Linked DNA regions of Actinopolymorpha singaporensis. The protein of the gene in region 1 binds, or shares a complex with, the protein of each later gene. Links are inferred from orthologs where the notes say so. Each region holds a gene or a part of one and is shown on either strand. Other genes may lie near its edges.

Region 1 (3,106 bases):
ACCCGACGGGTTCTTCGTGCCGCCTCACACGCTCGCGGCCGGCGACCCGGCCCGGGTGGTCACGCCCGACCAGCGGGAGGATGCCGCGGCGGCCGTACGCGACGCCGGCTTCGCGGCCGCGGCGTTCGGGGTGAGCGCCGACTGGGAGGACCGGCCGCGACGCTACGAAGCTGCCACCGAGGCCCGCTCGGCGGAGTTCGCCGCCCACCGCGACGACGAGCCGCTGACCCCGGGCGCGCCGTAGGGCAGGCGGTCGGCGGCGGCCGCTTGGGCGGATGGACGGTCCGGAGCGACCGGCGCCGTCCGGACATGTCCGGCCTGTCGGGTGGCGGTGTCGGCGGGCACTCGTAGGCTGGGCCACACGATGAGCGCCCTGTCTTCGCACACCCACCCGATGACCGAATCCGACGCGACGTCCGACGCGAAGCCCACCGACGAGCGGTCCACCGCCGAGCCCGGCCGAGCCGGACCCGGTCAGGCCGGACCCGGCGACGACGCGTCGGCGCGGCGTCCCCGGCACGACCCGGAGACCCTGCTGGAGGGACTCAACCCCTCCCAGCGGGCGGCGGTCGTGCACGAGGGACACCCGCTCCTCGTGGTGGCCGGTGCGGGGTCGGGCAAGACCCGGGTGCTCACCCGCCGGATCGGATGGCTGCTGGCCGAGCGGGGCGCTCGGCCGAGCTCGGTGCTGGCGATCACCTTCACCAACAAGGCCGCGGGGGAGATGCGCGAACGCGTCGCAGAGCTGGTGGGGCCGCGTGCGGCGGGTGCGATGTGGGTCTCCACGTTCCATGCCTCCTGCGTGCGCATCCTGCGGCGGGAGATCAAGCGGTTCGGGATGTCCTCGTCGTTTTCGATCTACGACGACGCCGACTCCCGCCGGCTGATGACGCTGGTGTGCCGCGACCTCGACCTCGACTCCAAGCGCTACAACCCGCGCTCGGTGCTCAACTGGGTGTCCAACCTCAAGAACGAGCTGATCGACCACGAGGAGGCGGCCCGCCGCGCCGACAACCACCTCGAGCGCACCTTCGCCGAGTGCTACGGGCTCTACCAACAGCGACTGCGCGAGTCCAGCGCCCTCGACTTCGACGACATCATCATGACCACGGTGCACCTGCTGCAGGCGTTCCCCGAGGTCCGCGAGCACTACCGCCGCCGGTTCGCGCACGTCCTGGTCGACGAGTACCAGGACACCAACCACGCGCAGTACGTCCTGGTCCGCGAGCTGACCAGCGCCGAGGGCGACGGACCGCACGGCGAGCTGATGGTGGTGGGTGACGCCGACCAGTCGATCTACGGCTTCCGCGGCGCGACGATCCGTAACATCCTGCAGTTCGAGGAGGACTTCCCCGACGCCCGGGTGATCCTGCTCGAGCAGAACTACCGCTCCACCCAGACGATCCTGTCCGCAGCCAACGCGGTGATCAGCCGCAACGCCGGCCGCAAGGCGAAGAACCTCTGGTCCGACGCCGGCTCCGGTGAGTCCGTGGTGGGCTACGTCGCCGAGGACGAGCACGACGAGGCGCAGTTCGTCGCCGAGGAGATCGACCGGCTGGGCGACCTGGGCGCTGCCCAGCCCAAGGACGTCGCGGTCTTCTACCGCACCAACGCCCAGAGCCGGGTGTTCGAGGAGATCTTCATCCGCGTCGGCCTGCCCTACAAGGTCGTCGGCGGGGTCCGTTTCTACGAGCGCCGTGAGGTGCGGGACGCGCTCGCCTACCTCCGGCTGCTCGCCAACCCCGAGGACACCGTGTCGCTGCGCCGGATCCTCAACGTCCCGAAGCGGGGGATCGGCGACCGCGCCGAGGCCTGCGTGGAGGCGTTCGCCCAGCGCGAGCGGACGACGTTCTGGCAGGCACTGCGCCGCACCGACGAGGTGCCCGGCCTGGCCACCCGTTCGGCCAACGCAATCCGCGGGTTCGTGACCATGATCGACGAGTTGGTGGCCGCGGTGGCCGAGGGGATGCCGCCCGCCGACCTGCTGGAACAGGTGCTCCACCGCAGTGGCTACCTGAAGGAGCTGGAGAACTCTCCCGACCCCCAGGACGAGACCCGGGTGGAAAACCTCTCCGAGCTGGTGGCGGTGGCCCGGGAGTTCACCGAAGGGGCGGTGGCGGAGGGCGTGCCGGCCACCCTCGCGGACTTCCTCGAGCGCGTCGCCCTGGTGGCCGACTCCGACCAGATTCCCGACGGCGAGGAGAACGGCGGGGTGGTCACGCTGATGACCCTGCACACCGCGAAGGGGCTGGAGTTCCCGGTCGTCTTCCTCACCGGCCTGGAGGACGGCGTCTTCCCGCACCAGCGGTCGCAAAGCGACGCCAAGGAACTGGAGGAGGAACGCCGGCTCGCCTACGTCGGCATCACCCGTGCGCGCAAGCGCCTCTACGTCTCCCGGGCCGTGGTCCGCAGCGCGTGGGGAGCGCCGCAGCACAACCCCGCGTCCCGCTTCCTCGACGAGATTCCGGCCGAGCTGGTGGACTGGCGGCGTACGGAGGCCGACCAGATCTCGTGGGGTTCGCAGTCGGTCAGCAGCCGGCGTACCGACCGGCGGGCCGCCCGGCCGGGCCAGCGGCCGATCGTCGCGCTGTCGGCCGGCGACCGGGTGGTGCACGACACCTTCGGCATGGGCTCGGTGGTCGCCACGGCGGGCCAGGGAGACAACGCCGAGGCGACGGTCGACTTCGGGTCGGAAGGCGTCAAGCGGTTCCTGCTCCGCTACGCCCCGCTGCAGAAGCTCTGACCCCAGGGCAGGTCAGGACAGGACGCCCTCACCTCGGGTCAGGTCAGGAGGCTCCGACGCGAGGTCAGAGCAGGCCCTTGGCGCGCAACCAGGGCAGCGGGTCGATCGCCGTACCCCCGCCGGGGTGCACCTCGAAGTGCAGGTGTGGTCCGCTGGAGTTACCGGTGCTCCCGACGTAGCCGATCAGCGTGCCGGCGCGCACCGGGCCGCTCCGGCGGGCGTACCGGGACAGGTGGCAGTACCACGTCACGGTGCCGTCCTCGTGCCGAACCTGGATCCGGTTGCCGAACGCGCTGTACGCGCTCTCCCAGCCTGCGCCGATGATCTCTCCGTTGCCGACAGAGTAGACGGGCGTGCCGAGAG
Region 2 (3,011 bases), 2.1 Mb from region 1 along the record:
ACCGGGCAACAGGGCGGGTTCGACGAGGTGATCGTGGTCGACGTCCCCGAGGAGCTGCAGATCGACCGGCTCACCAGCGCGCGGGGGATCGGGGTGGACGACGCTCGGGCGCGGGCCGCCGCCCAGGCGTCCAGGGACGAGCGCCGGGCCGCCGCCACCGTGGTCGTGGACAACTCCGGGTCGCTGACCGACCTCGACGTCCGGGTGGAGGAGCTGTGGCGGCGGCTGAGGTCGGCCGCGTCCGGCGACGAGGGCGAGCGGCGGGGGCGGGACCTGGCCTGACGGTTCGATCCGGGACGATCCGGCCCGGTGCGCCCGGTGCGCCCGGTGCGCCCGTTTCGCGGTCGGCGCGGGAGGGCCTGTCGGTGGTCGGGCGTACGGTGGGCATCATGCGTCCGGTTACTGACATTGTCCGCAAGGTCGCGCCGTTCAAGGTGGTCTCAGACTTCGCCCCGTCCGGCGACCAGCCGGAGGCCATCGACGACATCGCCCGCCGGATCGAGGCGGGCGAGCGCGACGTGGTGTTGCTGGGTGCCACCGGCACCGGAAAGACCGCGACGGTCGCCTGGGCCGTGGAGAAGTTGCAGCGGCCCACCCTGGTGATCGAGCCCAACAAGACCCTCGCGGCGCAGTTCGCCAACGAGCTGCGGCACTTCTTCCCCGACAACGCGGTCGAGTATTTCGTCTCCTACTACGACTACTACCAGCCCGAGGCCTACGTTCCGCAGTCCGACACCTACATCGAGAAGGACTCCTCGATCAACGAGGAGGTCGAGCGGCTGCGGCACTCCGCCACCAACTCGCTGCTGACCCGGCGCGACACGATCGTGGTCGCCACGGTGTCCAGCATCTACGGCCTGGGCACCCCGCAGGAGTACGTCGACCGGATGGTCCGGGTGCGGATCGGTGAGGAGATCGAGCGCGACCAGGTGCTTCGCCGGCTGGTCGAGATGCAGTACTCCCGCAACGACGCCGCAGGCACCCGCGGCACCTTCCGGGTCCGCGGCGACACCCTCGAGGTGTTCCCGGTCTATGAGGAGATGGCCGTCCGGATCGAGTTCTTCGGCGACGAGATCGAGCGGCTGTCCACCCTGCACCCGGTGACCGGGGAGATCGTCACCGAGGACCAGGAGCTCTACATCTTCCCGGCGTCCCACTACGTCGCCGGTGCGGAGCGGATGGAGCGAGCGATCGCCGACATCGAGGCGGAGCTCGCCGAGCGGCTGCCCGAGCTGGCGCGCCAGGGCAAGCTGCTGGAGGAGCAGCGGCTGCGCATGCGCACCACGTACGACATCGAGATGATGCGCCAGATCGGCACCTGCTCGGGCATCGAGAACTACTCACGCCACATCGACGGACGCGCGCCCGGATCGCCGCCGCACTGCCTGCTCGACTACTTCCCCGAGGACTTCCTGCTGGTCATCGACGAGTCCCACGTGACGGTGCCCCAGATCGGCGGGATGTACGAAGGCGACATGTCCCGCAAGCGGACGCTGGTCGAGCACGGCTTCCGGCTGCCGTCGGCGATGGACAACCGGCCTCTGCGCTGGGAGGAGTTCCTCGAGCGCATCGGGCAGACCGTCTATCTCTCCGCCACGCCCGGCAACTACGAGCTGAGCAAGGCCAACGGCACGGTCGAGCAGATCATCCGGCCGACCGGGCTGGTGGATCCCGAGGTGGTGGTGAAGAACACCAAGGGCCAGATCGACGACCTCATCCACGAGATCCGGCTGCGGGAGGCGAAGCAGGAGCGGGTCCTGGTCACCACCCTGACCAAGAAGATGGCCGAGGACCTCACCGACTACCTGCTCGAGCAGGGCATCCGGGTGCGTTACCTCCACAGCGAGGTCGACACGTTGCGCCGGGTGGAGTTGCTGCGTGAGCTGCGGATGGGCGAGTACGACGTGCTGGTGGGCATCAACCTCCTCCGGGAGGGCCTCGACCTGCCGGAGGTTTCGCTGGTGGCCATCCTGGACGCCGACAAGGAGGGCTTCCTGCGTTCGGGCACCAGCCTCATCCAGACCATCGGCCGGGCCGCACGTAACGTCTCCGGGCAGGTGATCATGTACGCCGACTCGATCACGCCGTCCATGCAGATGGCGATCGACGAGACCAACCGGCGGCGGGAGAAGCAGGTCGCGTACAACAAGGAGAAGGGGATCGACCCCACTCCGCTGCGCAAGCGGATCGCCGACATCACCGACATGCTCGCCCGCGAGGACGCCGACACCCAGAAGCTCCTGGGTGGCGCGGGGCGTCAGCAGAGCCGCGGGAAGGCGCCGGTGCCCGAGCTGTCCAGCCTTGGCGAGGCCGGTCGGCACGCGAAGGACCTGGCGGCCCTGCCGGCCTCCGACCTCGCCGACCTGATCCAGGAGCTCAACCAGCAGATGAACACCGCGGCCGAGCAACTCCAGTTCGAGCTGGCCGCAAGGTTGCGCGACGAGATCCACGAGCTCAAGCGCGAGCTGCGCGGCATGCACGAGGCCGGGGTGAAGTAGCCGGAGTGAAGTAGCCGGGGGGTGACGCGGACCGGGGCGGCCGTGGAGGACGTTGCCCTGGGTGCAGTGGCCGGAGTGCGATGGCCGGCGTGGCAGTGCCAGGATCGTCGGGACCCAGAGCCCTGTCAGGGAGGATCACACGTGACCACGGCCATCGCCCACAGAGGCGAGCCACACGGCAACCGGGAAAACACTCTGCCGGCCATCGAGGCGGCGGTCGCCGCGGGTGCCGACATGGTGGAGATCGACCTGCGTCTCACCGCGGACGACCGCCTCATCGTCCTCCACGACCCAACCCTGGAACGCCTGTGGGACGACCGGCGACAAGTTGCGTCGGTCTCGTTCGCCGATCTTGCCGCCGTCCACCGCGCACCCGGCGGCACGTGGTCGCTGCCAACCGCCGAGGAGGCACTCGACCTGATCGTCCGGCTGGGCACCCAGGTCATGCTGGACGTCACTTCCGTCGCGATCGGGCTGGCCACCCAGGCACTGGTGCGCGAGCGCGGACTGGAC

Evidence for each region. The genes of interacting proteins can lie anywhere in the genome.
Region 2: the proteins of pcrA (region 1) and uvrB are in contact, whole or in part, in a crystal structure (PDB 7EGT), measured with the Thermus thermophilus proteins. The link is inferred for Actinopolymorpha singaporensis from one-to-one orthologs. Residues at the interface, in WP_096412145.1 of Thermus thermophilus: His654, Arg656, Phe657, Gln666, Asp668, Glu669, Lys680, Arg681, Leu682, Ser683, Lys685, Tyr686, Ala687; in WP_096411307.1 of Thermus thermophilus: Glu23, Leu25, Arg26, Asp27, Gly28, Glu29, Arg30, Phe31, Arg55, Glu326, Asp327, Phe328, Glu379, Ser382, Gln383, His398, Gly400, Arg401.

The regions. Positions count from the first base shown.
Region 1 is NZ_LT629732.1:3,048,098-3,051,203, forward strand. Bases 31-3,068 are described here. They hold pcrA (DNA helicase PcrA), read left to right. Parts: upstream 31-394; coding sequence 395-2,743; downstream 2,744-3,068. Other genes in these bases: BLU27_RS13885 (gamma carbonic anhydrase family protein), read left to right, coding at 31-244; BLU27_RS13895 (M23 family metallopeptidase), read right to left, coding at 2,808-3,068. Outside these bases: more of BLU27_RS13885, read left to right, coding at 1-30; more of BLU27_RS13895, read right to left, coding at 3,069-3,106. UniProt on the Escherichia coli protein: A helicase with DNA-dependent ATPase activity. Unwinds DNA duplexes with 3'-5' polarity. Translocates on single-stranded DNA with 3'-5' polarity. Initiates unwinding more efficiently from a nicked substrate than double-stranded DNA.
Region 2 is NZ_LT629732.1:5,165,185-5,168,195, reverse strand. Bases 1-2,943 are described here. They hold uvrB (excinuclease ABC subunit UvrB), read left to right. Parts: upstream 1-389; coding sequence 390-2,498; downstream 2,499-2,943. Other genes in these bases: BLU27_RS23180 (glycerophosphodiester phosphodiesterase), read left to right, coding at 2,640-2,943; coaE (dephospho-CoA kinase), read left to right, coding at 1-282. Also shown: more of BLU27_RS23180, read left to right, coding at 2,944-3,011. UniProt on the Escherichia coli protein: The UvrABC repair system catalyzes the recognition and processing of DNA lesions. A damage recognition complex composed of 2 UvrA and 2 UvrB subunits scans DNA for abnormalities.